Syntrophobacter fumaroxidans MPOB: one gene and its partners. The main gene of each other region encodes a partner of the protein of the gene in region 2 in a complex. Links are inferred from orthologs where the notes say so. Each region holds a gene or a part of one and is shown on either strand. Other genes may lie near its edges.

The links. The genes of interacting proteins can lie anywhere in the genome.
Region 1: the proteins of tsaD (region 2) and tsaB are in contact, whole or in part, in a solved structure (PDB 4WQ4), measured with the Escherichia coli proteins. The link is inferred for Syntrophobacter fumaroxidans MPOB from one-to-one orthologs.
Region 3: the proteins of tsaD (region 2) and tsaE are in contact, whole or in part, in a crystal structure (PDB 6N9A), measured with the Thermotoga maritima proteins. The link is inferred for Syntrophobacter fumaroxidans MPOB from one-to-one orthologs. Residues at the interface, in WP_004082750.1 of Thermotoga maritima: Cys10, Asp11, Arg49, His50, Leu82, Gly84, Gly135, Gly136, Glu154, Thr155, Leu156, Asp157, Asp158, Ser159, Glu162, Asp165, Lys166, Arg169, Leu170, Tyr175, Lys213, Thr214, Leu217, Tyr218, Gln221, Arg222, Asn324; in WP_004082108.1 of Thermotoga maritima: Leu37, Gly38, Lys46, Lys57, Val59, Lys60, Ser61, Thr63, Phe64, Thr65, Leu66, Met67, Val69, Pro71, Tyr82, Arg83, Leu84, Asp86, Asp88, Phe89, Asp93, Ile128, Asp130, Glu131, Arg134.

Annotation. Positions count from the first base shown.
Region 1 is NC_008554.1:2,180,460-2,184,932, reverse strand. Bases 1,598-4,473 are described here. They hold tsaB (tRNA (adenosine(37)-N6)-threonylcarbamoyltransferase complex dimerization subunit type 1 TsaB), read right to left. Parts: upstream 3,467-4,473; coding sequence 2,729-3,466; downstream 1,598-2,728. Other genes in these bases: rseP (RIP metalloprotease RseP), read right to left, coding at 3,489-4,473; SFUM_RS09240 (Tim44 domain-containing protein), read left to right, coding at 1,598-2,010. Outside these bases: more of SFUM_RS09240, read left to right, coding at 985-1,597. UniProt on the Escherichia coli protein: Required for the formation of a threonylcarbamoyl group on adenosine at position 37 (t(6)A37) in tRNAs that read codons beginning with adenine.
Region 2 is NC_008554.1:4,050,456-4,056,422, reverse strand. The notes cover bases 3,196-5,967. They hold tsaD (tRNA (adenosine(37)-N6)-threonylcarbamoyltransferase complex transferase subunit TsaD), read right to left. Parts: upstream 5,206-5,967; coding sequence 4,186-5,205; downstream 3,196-4,185. Other genes in these bases: SFUM_RS23395 (tetratricopeptide repeat protein), read right to left, coding at 5,516-5,914; rsmA (16S rRNA (adenine(1518)-N(6)/adenine(1519)-N(6))-dimethyltransferase RsmA), read right to left, coding at 3,196-3,875. Also shown: ribosomal protection-like ABC-F family protein, read left to right, coding at 1-1,853; SFUM_RS17120 (selenium metabolism-associated LysR family transcriptional regulator), read left to right, coding at 1,889-2,797; more of rsmA, read right to left, coding at 3,018-3,195.
Region 3 is NC_008554.1:2,653,073-2,657,669, reverse strand. The notes cover bases 1,598-4,597. They hold tsaE (tRNA (adenosine(37)-N6)-threonylcarbamoyltransferase complex ATPase subunit type 1 TsaE), read right to left. Parts: upstream 3,350-4,597; coding sequence 2,846-3,349; downstream 1,598-2,845. Other genes in these bases: SFUM_RS11215 (bifunctional ADP-dependent NAD(P)H-hydrate dehydratase/NAD(P)H-hydrate epimerase), read right to left, coding at 3,346-4,597; SFUM_RS11225 (DUF4389 domain-containing protein), read left to right, coding at 2,446-2,754; SFUM_RS11230 (B12-binding domain-containing radical SAM protein), read left to right, coding at 1,598-2,159. In the rest of the region: SFUM_RS11240 (aspartate kinase), read right to left, coding at 1-174; more of SFUM_RS11230, read left to right, coding at 621-1,597. UniProt on the Escherichia coli protein: Required for the formation of a threonylcarbamoyl group on adenosine at position 37 (t(6)A37) in tRNAs that read codons beginning with adenine.

The sequences.
Region 1 (4,473 bases), 1.9 Mb from region 2 along the record:
GGACCAGCCTGGAAGCCACGCATCTGCGCGTTGGAGCCCGCATTCCGCGTGAATCGATGATGACGCTGTGACCTGTTTGTCCTGGAAACCCAGAACTGAACACCCGACCGGAGTGACGAGCGCTATGTCCCAACTCGTGTGCGCAAAAGGATCGCGACCATGGAGTAACAACAGTAGTTGAGGCTGTTTCGGAATTGACTCAAGCAGTTGAACTCTAACCAGAACCCGTTACTACAGGCAAACGCTCGCAGACCCTGCCACCATAACAGAATGGCGTCACATTTCAATAAGTAAATAATGACGATCCCTATAAAAGTCCACCCTGACAGTCCGATTGATATATCACCGGTCAAAAATCATTATTGTGCATTCCAACATGACTGCTTCGGCGCGATAGACCGCTATCCGCCGCCGCCGAATCCCTATTTCGAACGATAGACCCTGGAATCCGGTACCTTGTGAATATTCTCATAGATGCATGTTCCCCTTTGTGTGCCGGCGGGCCTTCAAATTCAACGAATCAACCCCGCCGGGGATCCCGCCGTTCATGCGCGCGTTTGCACGCGGGGCAGGGCAAAAATCCCCTCCCGCACAATCCAAGAGGTCAACGATCAACGACCGGCAGCGGGAATGGGAATACGCGCCGTGTGGGGGAGCCATCGCCAATGCCGCAAATCTCTCGATCATTATTGCCGGGACATTGAGATTCTGATATTTTCCCATGGTCAGGATGCGGTTTGCATCCGTCGTTCTCAGGGCGGGTCCCCAACGACGTCGAAGCGACGTTTGCGGTTACACATAACGGAGTCCGGGGCGGGAAATGACTGCCGCACGGCCGGATCCGCCGGAGCATGCATGGTCCGCTCTTCGGCGCCGGCGGAGACTTCCGGTGGGAGACCTCGCAATCCGACGGCGTGAAGGTGGTTCCAAACCAATCACTGCTGTGAAAGCCGCTTACAGCATTCGAGCAGGAGGAAACCCGAAATGAAGAAAAAGGCCTTGTACCTGGCCGTGTTGTTTTCGATCATCGTCATGTTCTGCGTTGCCACGCTGCTGGAGTCCAGCGCCTGGGCACGCGCGGGCGGCGGATCGTCCTCGGGAAGTCGGGGCAGCCGCAGTTTCTCGGCGCCGAGCGCCCCTCCCTCGAGACCCTCCCCCGGCCCATCCCCCTCGAGCCCGGGGTTCGGAACGCCCGGTTCCAGGCAGATCCCCGGTTCCCCCCCACCGTCTACCGGTTTTTCCAGGAGTCCGTTCTGGCAGGGGATGGCTGGAGGGCTTGCCGGAGGGCTCATCGGCAATATGCTGTTCGGGGGGCGAGGCTACGCCGGTCCCGGAGGTGGTGGCGGAGGCGGATACGGTGGACCCGGCCTGCTGGATTTGCTCATCATCGGCGTGGGGATCTACTTCCTGATGAAATTCCTGAAACGGCGACGGGAACAGCAGGCGGATACGCTCCTCTACAGTGACTCGGGCATGGCTCGTCCGCAGCAACCCTATTACGGCGGCGGAGGGCAACCGGAGTATCTCCCGCCCGCGGACGACGTGGAACGCGGCTTTCAGGAGCTCAGACGTTTCGATCCCGGTTTCAATGAGGAGAGCTTCAAAGAGACCGTTCAGGATCTCTTTTTCCGCATCCAGGCGGGTTGGATGAATCGCAGTCTCGACGGTATCGAAGGGTTGCTCGCCCCCGAGATGAAGGCATTTTTTGCGAGTGAATTCGATCGGTTGAGAAGGTCCGGGCGAATCAATAAACTGGAGAACATCGCGGTGCGCAAGGTCGAGCCGAGCGAGGTCTGGCAGGAGGAGGGCAAGGACTATGTGACAGTGCTCTTTACCGCCAATCTCCTTGACTACACGGTGGATGACAAGACCGGCCAGGTGGTCGAGGGGGACAAGCTGAATCCCGTCAAGTTCCAGGAATTCTGGACGTTCTGCCGGGATATCGGCACTCAGCGTTGGCAGCTAACGGCCATCAATCAGATGAATGAACCATTGCCGCACCTCAATTAACCTCCGCTTTGCCGAAGGATCCCGGACTTCGGGATCCTTCATCAGAAAGTCGCATTCTTCCCTTTCGAACACACGGCATGGATTGGATCGATGAGGGTGGATGGAGCAGAGGCTCCGTCCACCGTCCCACTCCCAGAGAAAAGCGCAGAAACGGTGCCCCTTTCCAAGTCCGTTGCCGAAAATGTCTTTCCAGCGCTGGGTGATTTCCGAGCTCGGCGGGAAGTCGGGATAACCGCTGCAGATTTCACAGCACCACCCACAGTGGCTGCAATAGCCGTCTGCAAGCTCATCTTTGCCGACGGGCGGCCGGGGCGCAAGCTCCCCCCGGGCGGCTCTCCACCGCTTCACTTCAAGGTGAAACCTGCTTCGCTCCCGGAAGAGCCTGCGAATTCGGCTTTTTTGAAGCCTGGGGGAGAGTGCCCGCCAGTTGGCGTCCGCCTTCAGGGATGCGACATTGCGCAGGAAGAAGGTCATGGGGAAAGAGGGGTCTGTGACGGCCTTAGGTGCTGCCGAGCCGGTTCTGGGGTGACCGTTCGATTTCTTCAGGACTCTTAGCAGGTGACGTCGGGATGCATCCATCAGGGTGAGTCGCTGTTCCATGGTTTAAGCCAAGTCGTGCGCAAGATGACACAGCACCGGTTCGCCGGGTCGTACGGTGCGCGTGTCGTTGCCATGTCCCCGCGCGGGAGAGATCGTCCTCAGGGGGGCGCCGGCCGGGTCAGAAACAGCGGTCGGGGTCGATATCGGCCGGTGACTTTGAGGGTTGGCCCAGATGCGGATAGTTGATTTCCGCCTCCGACGGTCTCACGTAGATCGGGACTGCTGTTACCGGGTCGTCCGCCATTCCCGCGGAGAATTTGCGGGCAGCCAGTTCGGCCACCGCACCCGCGCGAACGACATGCTGAGAAGCCGGGGCTTCCACGGCCAGTCTTCCCAATTTCTCCATGAGCGTGCGTCGGTAGAGCAACCACCCGTCGCCACAGAAAATCGTGGGTTCCTCGATCATGTCGACGATCCGCTCAGGGGCGATAGCCCGGTAGGGTCCCGGGCGGCAAATGCGGTTCGATTCATCGGCCCGGTAGAGGGCGCAGTAGACTTCCTTTTTCCGGGCGTCCAGCATGGCACAGACCGGCAGCCGCGAGAAACGGAACGGGGCGGCCAGCGCATCAAGGGTGGGGATGCCGGCGAAAGGCTTGCCCAGGACCCAGGCGAGTGTCTTCATGGAGGTCAGTCCGATGCGGATTCCGGTGAAACTCCCGGGTCCGGTCGAAACGGCGAACCCGTCCATTTCGGCAAGTTCCCGCCCGGTCTGTCGAAGGAGGTCATCGATGGTCCGGAGCAGCCTCCGATTGTGAGTCCGAGCTGACTGGAGGGTCCACTCCGCCGTCAGGATCGGACCTTCCATGAGAGCTACGCTCCCCGAAGACGTGGACGTATCGAGTGCGAGAATTTTCATGTTTGCTGGAGACAAGGCTTCGTCACGGTGACAGTTGGGGTTTTTGCCCCGGAAGCAGCCTCATGATGTCATTGTAAAACACGAAGGCCATCAGAACCAGCAGCAGAAGCATTCCGACCTTCTGCGCCATCTCGATCTTCTTCACACCCAGGGGACGCCCGAGGACCGCCTCCACGAGAAAAAACATGATATGCCCCCCGTCCAGTATGGGGATGGGCAGCAGATTCAGCACCGCGAGGTTGACGCTGATCAGGGCGATGAAGTTGATGAGCTCCAGCAACCCTTTCTCGGCCTGCTGCCCCGCCATCTGGGCAATCAGGATCGGGCCGCCCAGAACGTTGAAAGGCAGGGCGCGCTGAATCAGCTTGATCACGACCGTGATGGAGAACTTGGTGAGGTGCCAAGTCTGAAGGAGGCTGTAGTATCCAGCCTCCAGTGGGTTGATTTTCTTGATGAAATAGTTGGATGAGGCCACGACGCCGATGAGCGGCGTCTTGATCTTTTCCTTGAGCTCGCTTTCCTTTTCGCCCATGTAGGGAGTAATGGCGACGTCCAGGGTCTCCGTTCCACGCTGGATCCGTATCAGCAGGGGATGCTCTCCGCGTGCTTCAACCGTTTCCGACAATTCATACCACGTGGAGATCGGTTTTCCGTCAATGGCGATCACTTTGTCTCCGGCTTTCAACCCGGCTTTTTCGGCGGGTGAGCCCTGGGTGACCGAAGCGATGTCCGTGGTGATTTCGCGGATTCCCGAGAACGCGAAGAGAAGGGTGAATATGACGATGGCAAGGACAAAGTTGGAAAGAGGCCCCGCCATTACAATAGCCATGCGCTTGCCCACACGCTGGGACGAAAAGCTTCGCTCCATCTGTTCCGGGGTGACGTCTTCCTCGGAATCCTCGCCCAGCATTTTGACGTAGCCGCCCAGAGGGATCCAGGAAATCCGGTATTCGGTATCTCCCCGGGTGAATCCCCAAAGTTTGGGCCCGAACCCGAGGGAGAATCTC
Region 2 (5,967 bases):
TGCCCCCGGACGCCGGTTCCGTGGTCCGGAGCCGGGGACTCACCATCGGGCATCTGCCGCAACAGGTTGTGCCGACAAAGGACAAGACCGTTCTCGAATACGCCATGGACGTGCACGAGCAGCTGCACGACCTCGAATCCGAGATGCACGCCATCGGCCGAGCGATGGATATGGAAACGGACCCCGAACGCAGCCGGGAATTGGCTTTGCGGCACGCACACGTCAACGAGCAACTGGAGCGCCTCGGGGGCTACGACCTCGAGGCCCGGGCGGCCAAAATCCTGGCCGGCCTGGGCTTTCGAGATTCTCGCTTCGGCACGGCGGTTTCGACGTTGAGCGGCGGGTGGATCATGCGACTGGAAATCGCCCGACTGCTCTTGTCCGGCCCGGAGCTTCTGCTGCTGGACGAACCGACCAACCACCTCGACCTCATGTCTTTGCTGTGGCTGGAAGACTATCTTCTCTCGACCACTTCGGCGATGCTCATCGTTTCCCATGACCGTTCCTTTCTGAACAGGCTGGTGACCAGGGTACTCGAGCTCGAGCAGGGCCGTCTCCACGAGTACGCCGGAAACTACGATGCCTACCTGGAGGAAAAGGCACGCCGGCGCGAGGTCCAACTGGCCTCTTATCAAAATCAGCAGGATCGCATCCGTCAGGCCGAACGTTTCATCGAACGAAACCGCTATCGGAAATCCACGGCAAGCCGCGCGCAAAGTCGACTCAAGGTGCTGGAGAAGATGGAAAGGATCGAAGCCCCAGTGTCTCGGGGGGCCGAAATCCATTTCACCTTTCCCGCCCCGGCGCGGTCCGGCAAACGCGTTCTGGAGCTGCATCAGGCGCGCAAGGCCTACGGAGCGCACCTCGTTTACTCCGACCTCGAGCTGGTTCTCGAAAAGGGAGACCGCATCGCGTTCATCGGCGAAAACGGAGCGGGCAAGAGCACGCTTCTCAAGATGTTGGCCGGGGCGGAACCCCTGTCGGGCGGAGAACGTATCGTCGGGCACAACGCTTTCATCGGCTACTACGCACAGCATCAATGGGAGCAGTTGCGCCCCGAATGCACCGTGCTCGAAGAAGCCGCTTCGGTTTCAGGCGACATCCCCGCCTCTCAGCTCCGGGGGCTCCTGGGCGCCTTTCTTTTCCACGGTGAGGACGTTCATAAGAGAGTATCGATTCTGAGCGGCGGCGAGAAAGCGCGTCTCATTCTCTGCCGGCTGCTTCTTCAGCGGCCCAACGTGCTGCTCATGGACGAACCCACCAACCACCTGGATATCCCGGCGCGCGAAGTCCTCGAGGGGGCCCTGCGGGAATACCGGGGCACCATCTGTTTTATCAGCCACGACCGGCGGTTCATCAACAACATCGCAAACAGGATCCTGGTTGTCGAACGAGGCAGAATCCACATTTTCCCTGGCAATTATGACGATTACCGTGACATATGGAGCAAGCGTCTCGAAGACGACCGGTTGCGGGAGGACGCGGCAGCGACTGCGGGAGAGGGTGAAAACCGGCGGCAGAGCGGCTCCGCCCGCAAGGAGCAGGACAGGCGCCGTATTGAAGCCCGGTGGCGAAATGAGCTCTATCAGGCAAAGCGGCCCCTGCAGGAGCGCTTGGAGCGGGTGGAGGCCGAACTGCAACAGGCGCATCGGGATCTGGACGCCTTCAACCAACTGCTGGCCGCGCCCGATACGTACCGTGACGGCGCCAGGGTCCAGGATTTGCACAAGGACTACAAGTCCTGCCAGGCCAGGATCGCAGAGCTCACGCAGGTCTGGGAAGAAAACGCCCTGATGCTGGAAGAAATCGAGGAGAACTTCTGGAAAGCCAGAGCGCACAACGGCCCGGGTTGAACCGTTGTGCCGACATGAGGGGAGATAGCGAACCTATGGACATCCATCGTTTGGTCGTCTTCTGCAGAGTCCTGGAGATGGGAAGCTTCACCAAAGCCGCCGAAGCGGTCTGCCTGACTCAGCCGACGGTGAGCGAACACGTCCGGGCGCTCGAGGAGACTCTGGGCGAGAAGCTCATCGACCGGCTGGGACGTGAAGTACTCCCGACTCCCGCCGGGAAGATCCTCTACCAGTATGCCCGGGACATCATCCAATTGCGCGACGAAGCCGTCCAGGCCCTGGAGAAGTTCAAAGGCAACCTTTCGGGCGCGCTGCTCATCGGGGCGAGCACTATCCCGGGCACCTATGTCCTGCCGGAATTGATCGGATCGTTCAAGAAATCCTACCCCGCCATCCAGATAACATTGCGGATTACGGACAGTGCGGAAGTTGTGGCAAGAACGATCGACGGCGGCGTGGAATTCGGGGTCATCGGCGCACGCCTGGAAGACAGGAGAATCGTTCTGGAGGAGGCGTTTTCCGACGAACTGGTGCTCGCCGTCTTCCGCGACCACCCATGGGCGGTCAGGAAGTCGGTGAGCCTCGAAGAGCTCGCCGGCGAACCGTTCATTCTGAGGGAGCGAGGTTCGGGCACGAGGATCGTGATGAACCAGGCCCTCGAAGCCCATGGATTTTCTCCGACCAAGCTGAACATCGTGGCCGAGATGGGAAGCACCGAAGCGATCCGGCAGGGCATCAAGGCCGGGATCGGCATTTCCATTCTCTCTCACCGGGCTGTCGCCGAAGACCTTCGGCATGGTTCGCTGTTCGCCGTGCCGCTGGCCGGAATCCGTTTTTCGCGGCCGTTCTTCCTGGTCCAGAGAAAGAACCGGCAGATGTCTCCCCTGTGCTCGGCTTTTCTGAACCACCTCAGGTTCCAGGCCATGAAGAACGAGACGAGCTGACACGGAACCGCATTCAATTCGATGCACGGCGACCGACCCGCGGCACAGGGCCTTGTGCCCGGCTTTCATGCGCCCGCAAGGGATTGTTCCGCGTTGTCCTGCCTGCCTTCTGACGCGGTCTCGAGCGCCGATTCGCACGATGCCGGGCGCCGCCCGTGCACCGCGGCAAGAATGAAAGCCGCTTCCCGACGCTCGGCGCAGTGCGCTCCTTTATGCGACTTTATCTTCCGCCCGACTCTTTCAGCGCCTTGCAAAGCTCAACGAACTGGCCGGGGGTCAATGCATCCGGCCTCAACCCGGGGGCGACCCCGCATTTCGCGAAGACATCCTGCAATCCCCCCCCTTGGCCCCCGTAGGTTCCCTTGAGGCTGTTGTGCAGGGTTTTGCGCCGTTGCTGGAAGGCGATGCTGACCAACCTCCTCAGCAAGCCGAAAGGCGGCAGGTCCGGCGGCAGGGGATGCTTGAAGTCGAGTCGGAGCACCATGGATTCGACCTTGGGAGGCGGATAGAACTGCTGCGGACCGACCGTGAAAAGCCGTTTGACTTCGGCGTACACCGCCAGCAGTACAGACAGCACCCCATAATCCCTCGTGCCGGGGCTCGCCGTCAGACGGGCGCCCACCTCCTTCTGGACCATGAATACCGCCCGCTTCACGGCTTGAACGGAATCCAGCAAATGGAAGAGAAGCGGCGACGTGATATTGTAGGGAAGGTTGCCCAGCACCACCAGGGGCTGCCCGGCAGCCTCCGCCAGGGCGTTGAAATCGAAGGTGACAGCGTCCTGCCGGTGCAGCCTGACCTGCGAGCCGGCAGGCAGGTTCTCTTCCAGGTACGTCGCCAGATCGCGATCCAGCTCAACCAGGTGCAGACGAGCGGCCAACGGCAGTATGAACCGGGTGAGGGCGCCCAACCCGGGACCGATTTCAACCACCGTGTCCGACGCATCGAATTCGGCACACCTTACGATCTGTTCCGCGGTAGCCGAGTGATCCAGGAAATGCTGCCCGAACCGCTTTCTGGGGCGGGTATCCCGCAACCGGAAATACTGCCGTGGAGTCGGGAACGGCTCATGGTTCATAGTTTACAGCTCATGTTTTTCGGCCTGCATGATCCAGGGCCTGCCCCCGCGCCGGAAACCGCGACGGCATTATCGAATGCGCGAAATCCAACCGCCGACGGTCGCATGCAAAGGGTCCATCGAGATCAAGAATCAGGGATCAAGGGGGAGGGAAGGAGGACGCGGACAAACCCAGCCCCTTGCACTCACGAAATCGCAGGGGAGGACCTTGCGCCCTCCCGCCCACTGCCGTCGCTTCGTACGCGATTACCCGGGACGCCCGCTCCGCCGGCGAAGCTTCGGAAGTCTGCATTGACGGGACAGGCGGATATCAGAACCATCTCGATCGCGCATCGAGGTCCACCGGGTCCAGGCAGAACCCGGAACGTTTCCAGGTCCGATACGCAGCGGCGGCAATCATCACCGCGTTGTCCGTGCAGTAGCGCCTGGCCGGCAGATGCAGCTCGAATCGATGCATCCCGGCTTCTTCCTCGAACCGTTCTCTCAGACGCAGATTGGCCGCCACTCCCCCAACCACGGCGATGTCCCCGACGGAGCACATCCCCGCGGCTCTTACGGTCTTGTTGACCAGCACCTCCACAACGGCTTCCTGAAAGCTCGCCAACAGGTCCGCCAGGCGATAGGCCCCCTGCTCTCCGGATTCGGAGGGAGGCCCATGCTGCCGGACAAAAGTGGCCACGGAGGTCTTCAGACCGCTGAAGCTGAATTCCAGCGATCGGCCGTCGATGAATGCTCTCGGAAAATTGAAGGCGTGCGGGTCGCCGCCGGCGGCCAGCCGCTCGATCTCGACACCACCCGGGTAGCCGAGAGCCAGCAGCTTGGCAACCTTGTCGAAAGCCTCCCCGGCGGCATCGTCTCGAGTGGAACCGAGGAAAGAAGTCGTTCCGTCAGGGTCGACCCGGTAGAGGGCGGTGTGCCCGCCCGAGACGACCAGGCAGACAAACGGCCGGGTGAGCTCTTCTCTGCCCAGGAATGCGGCCTGGATGTGTCCTTCCAGGTGGTTGACGGCAACCATCGGTTTCTTGAGGGCGTACGCAAGCGCCTTGGCCGCGCTCAGCCCCACCAGGAGAGCTCCCACCAGGCCGGGTCCCTGCGTCGCGGCAATGGCGTCCACCTGCCCCCATGTGACGCCGGCCTCGTGCATGGCCTCTCCCAGCACGGGCAAGATGGCTTCCACGTGCTTGCGCGATGCCAGCTCCGGAACGACGCCGCCATAGGGTCCGTGAAGAGCCGCCTGACTCGCGACGACATCGGAAAGCACCCTCGATCCGTCCTCCACGACGGCGGCAGCCGTTTCATCACAGGAACTTTCGACACCCAGTATGATCATCCCGCGCATCCCCTCTGAACCAACCCTTTCGAGCTTAATATGAATCCCATGTCTTTGGAAAGAGGGAATGCTTCCCGAAGGATCGACGGACAAGCCTTTTCCATCCGGTTTCCTACCGGATGCCGGGTTTTACGGCGAGAAGGGAAAAAGGGGACGCGCGGCTCGGCCCGATCATGGGCACAAGGGGACCGTGCCCCCCTGGCACCCTGACACGATGCCGATCCTCACGGTTCGTTGTAAGCCCGCGCAGCAAGGCTGTTCTTGAGAATGCCCGGTCTGAACACCACGGCCTTTCCGGGGCAAAGCCCCCTCACATGCTTGCGCCTCGTTTGGCAAGGGGCTTTTGGTTCGTGGACAGGCCGCCGGCATCCTTTTCGGCGATTTCGGCAAGAGATTTGTCCTTAGCCCAATCCTGGCTGGTCCTGGAAGGGACCTCGCGGGAACCGAGTGCCCGCGCCTTTTCATACATCTCCCGCGCCTGTGCTTCTCGACCGGTGTTTTCATAGACGACGCCCATGTTGATGAGCGCATACGGATTGTCCGGATTGATGGCAAGGGCTTCCGCCAAGTGTTTTTCAGCCTGGGTGTAGTTCCGGCTCAGTATGTCCTCGTATCCCCGGTTGGACAATCTCATGTCGGCGGATAAGCCGGCACAGCCCGTCAGGAGAACAACAAACCCGATCAACAACAGAATTCCACCACCCCTCATGGTACCCCCCTTCGCTCGCGCCTCCGGCATTTTTTCTCCGCCCCCCATACGAT
Region 3 (4,597 bases), 1.4 Mb from region 2 along the record:
GCTCACTTCGTGAGCCAACGCGATCAATCGGTCGGTTTCTCCGGCCCGGGCCGACAGAACGACCACGAGGTCGTCACCCTTCCGGCGACGGCCCACCACTTTCTCGGCCACGGCCTTGATGCGTTCCGGATTCGCAACCGACGTACCGCCGTATTTCTGTACGACAAGCGCCATATCTGACTTCGACCTCCCTGAAAAAGCCGAATCGTTTCACCCTCGCGTTTCGCAGAGCAGGGGAATACGTGAAGAAAAACCGGGACTGCCCGGCCGTAGAAAACATAGTTTAATAAAATAAATGTCCCGGTTTGTATAGTGCTTTTCATCCCTGCCCGGCGGGAATCGTCAACGACTTTGTGTCTTCGTGTCTTCGACCGGACATGGGCGCGGCCGCCATCGCGTCCGGGGTTCGTTTCGGTCGAGCCCGGAACCCGCGGCGGACCGTCCCGTTCAGTGGCTGCGGATCGCCGTCAAGCCGGAGAAGGGAATCGGAATCGTTTCCTTTGTCATGGGGAATGGCCGCGGGCCGCGTCGGGATTTTCTTGATTTGAGCATTCGCCGGTAATAAACTGCATCCCAGGTACAGTCTTGTTGCCGTCCCTCATGCCACAGAGGATCCATTCATGAAGATACTGTTCGTGTATCCCAGAGTATCTGAAACCTTCTGGAGTTTCCGCCACGCGTTGCGCGTCGTGCGCCGCAAAGCCGCTTTTCCTCCGCTGGGCGCCCTCTCCGTCGCCGCCATGCTGCCCGCTTCCTGGCAGATGCGCCTGGTCGACCTGAACGTACGGGAGATGTCGGACGCCGAGCTTCTCTGGGCGGACTATGTTTTCGTGAGCGCCATGCTGGCGCAAAGAGAATCGACCCGCGCGGTGGTGGACCGGTGCCGCGGGCTGGGCGTCAAAACGGTGGGCGGCGGCCCGCTGTTCAGCTCCTGCCGGGACGAGTTCCGGGATCTGGACCATCTCGTCATCGGGGAGGGCGAGGCCGTGGTCGGCAGACTGGCTTCAGACCTTGAAAACGGTGTGCCGAAGCCGTTGTACGAAGCCGGTTCGTACCCTTCCCTGGACAATGTGCCCATTCCCAGGTGGGACCTGATCGACTTCAAGGATTACGCCAGCATGAGCATCCAGTTCTCGAGGGGATGCCCCTTCGATTGCGAGTTCTGCGACATTATCGTGCTCAACGGTCGTGTGCCCAGGACCAAGCCCAACGGGCAGGTGATCGCCGAACTGGATGCCTTGTACGATCGCGGTTGGCGAGGGTCCGTGTTCATCGTGGACGACAACTTCATCGGCAACAAGCAGAAGGTTAAGAGCCTCCTGAGAGAAATCATCGCGTGGCAGAGCGTTAAAAAGCACCGACTGACCTTCTTCACGGAGGCTTCGGTCAACCTCGCCGACGACGTGGAATTGATGAACCTCATGGTTGCGGCGGGTTTCAACAAGGTGTTCCTCGGTCTCGAAACTCCGTCCGAGGCGAGCCTGAAAGAATGCGGAAAGGCGCAGAACCTGCGGCGCAGTCTCTCCGAATCCGTATGCGCCATCCACGCGCACGGGATGGCGGTGATGGGCGGTTTCATCATCGGCTTCGACAACGATCCCCCCGACATCTTCCAGAGGCAGGTCAACTTCATCCAGAAAAACGGCATCGTGACGGCCATGATCGGGCTGCTCACGGCACTGCCGGGAACTCGGCTCTACAAGCGGCTGGAAGAGGAGGGGCGGCTCCTGTTCAAGGCTTCGGGCAACAATACGGACGTGAGCGGGAGCCTCAATTTCACGCCCAGGATGGATCGCCAGACGATTATCGACGGGTACAAGTGGGTAATGAGCACCATCTATTCGCCGGAGATGTATTACAGGCGCATCCTGGCGTTCCTCAAGAACTATCGTCCGCGGGTGGAGGTCAAACTCGAGAGAAACGACCTGTTCACCTTCCTGCGGTCGCTGTATTACCTCGGCATAGCCGATCTGAAGCCGAGCCGCGAATACTACTGGAAACTGATCCAGGAGGGTGTCTCCAAATACCACCAGTCCTTTTCCGACATGGTGACCATGGCCATCTACGGCTATCACTTTCGGCGGCTGTTCTGGTCTCCCAAGCTGTCCTTGAATCCCGGGGAGTGGAATTGGCTGAAGACGGACGATCCCGTGGAATGAGCTTCGTCCTGGAGCCGGCCGTCCGGAGCGGGTGCTTTCGCCGTGCCCGCGGGTCGCGCCGGCCTGCGGCACGGCCGGGACGGAGCCTGTGCCGGTGCGCACGCGAACCGTGAGGGACCCGCTCCGCCGCGAGCGGCTCACGAGGTCCTTGCGCAGACCGAATGGTCTCGCCCGCATCGGACGAATGTGCCCCCATATTCACCGCAAGACTAACAGGTTCCCGTTTTTGCCGGTCGAGTCCGGCTGAATCCGGCGGAATCCCATCACACGTTACAGGAGAACTGCCATGAACGACACGGAAGGAACGAAGCTGACACGTGGGAAGATAGGACTGAGGCTGCTTTATACACTGCTCTACCTGATCATCCTGGAAGTCCTGAAAGTGGTGGTCCAGGTGACGGTGCTTTTTCAATTCGTCTATCTGCTCATCACGCAGAAGTACAGCGAACCCCTCAAGGAATTCTCCAACAAAGTGGCGACCTACGCCTATCGGATCATCCGCTACGCGACTTTGAACGAAAACGAGAAGCCGTTTCCGTTTCATGAATTTCCCAAGGAAGTGGAAAAGCCGGATGACCAGGTCCTGTTCGATTGATCGGGTGATGTTGCGCGGCGGGTGTCGAGGCAGGCCCCGCCGGGCTTCCTTCATGGCCGGGAGGCGGTGAAATGCCCGCGGGTACGGGAGTCTACCGGCACGCCCCGCTTTGAACGATCTCGAGCAGTTTCGCGAACCACTTCGGCGAGCGCGCATCGTTCCCGGCCCCGGACGGCGTCAGGATAAAGGTCCGGCTCTCGTCGCCGGCGATCTCGATGCCGAGGTCCCAGCGCTCTTCCGGGAGCAGGGCACCCATGCGTTCCGGCCATTCGATCACGGCCGCGGCGGCGCCGTACACCGCGTCCTGCCAGGGCAGCGTGTCCAGGTCATCCGGGCCGCTCAGGCGGTACAGATCGATATGGGCCAGGGGGAGGCGGCCTTCGTATTCGTTGATGAAGGTGAAGGTGGGACTCGTAATGGGCACGGACACGGGAACTCCGAGGCCGTGAGCGATGGCGCCGGCCAGGAATGTCTTGCCCGCGCCGAGCTCTCCCCATAGCGCCAGCACATCGCCGGGTTCCAGCAACTCGGCGATCCCGCGGCCGATGGCGCAGGTGCATTCCTCGGAAGGCGAATGGAGCACGATCCGTGTCACGACCGGCTCCGCAGGCGCTCCAGGCGGCCGATCACTTCCGGGACGTCGTCGAGGAGGTCCGAAGCCGGCATGCCGCGGGTGGCCACGCCGCCGAACCTGCGGTCTGCCGCGGCGCCGTGGATGTAAACCCCGAGGCACGCGGCGCGATAGGGTTCGTAGCCTTGCCCCAGGAATCCCGCGATCATTCCGGTCAGCGTATCTCCCATGCCTCCGCCGGCCATGGCCGGGTTGCCGGAGCTGTTGACGGCCAGCCGGCCGTCGGGGGCGGCCACAACGGTTCGAAAGCCCTTGAGAACCAGCGTTACTCCATATTTGCGGCTGAACTCGGAGGCGACTTCGATACGGTTTTCCTGGACGGTCTGCACCGTCCCGCCGATCAAACGCGCCATCTCCCCGGGATGGGGAGTCAGGACGAGAGGCTGCCGTGCCTTCTTCAGCAGATCGGGAGTCCGGGAGACGATGGTGACGGCGTCGGCGTCGAGGACCATCGGACAGGGGGCTTGAGCGATCAGGCCTTCCACGAGCCGCTGCGTGTCCGGGTGCAGGGAGATGCCCGGTCCCGCGGCAAGGGCCTGCTTGTCCCCGGCGAACTCGAGGATTTCCGGCAAGGCCGCAGAAGCGGGGGTCTGCCCGGGCGTTTCCGGTATGGGATAAGTCATCGCCTCGGTGAGCTTCACCTCCAGGATGGGATTGAGACTTGCCGGAATGAACAGGGTCACCAGTCCCGCGCCCACACGGCCCGCGCCGAGGCAGATCAGGGTTGCCGCCCCCGTCTTGCCCACAGAGCCCGACAGGACCGCCACGTGCCCGGCGCTCCCTTTGTGCGTGCCGACCGGGCGAGGTTCCACCCAAGCCGACAGGGATTCATCGGTCAGCCACCGGCGACGAATGCCGTGCTTTTCCGAAAGAGTCGGCGGAATGCCGATATCGATCACCTTGAGGCGGCCGACATAATCGCATCCGGGCTCGACGACCTGCCCGATCTTGAGGAATCCGAAAGTGGCCGTGGCGGTTGCCCGGATGGCTGTCCCCAAGGGTTTCCCGGTGCTCGCATCCAGCCCGGATGGGATGTCCACGGCGAGTATCGGAACCGGGAGCGCGTTGGCGGCTTCAATGACCTGCCGGTACAGTCCCCGGACCTCGCTTTTCAAACCGGTTCCAAGGATGGCGTCGATGACGGTCCCGCTCTCCCGGACCGCGCTCCACTGCGTATCGAAGTCCCCCTGTTCCTCCCAGGTCCGCACCGGG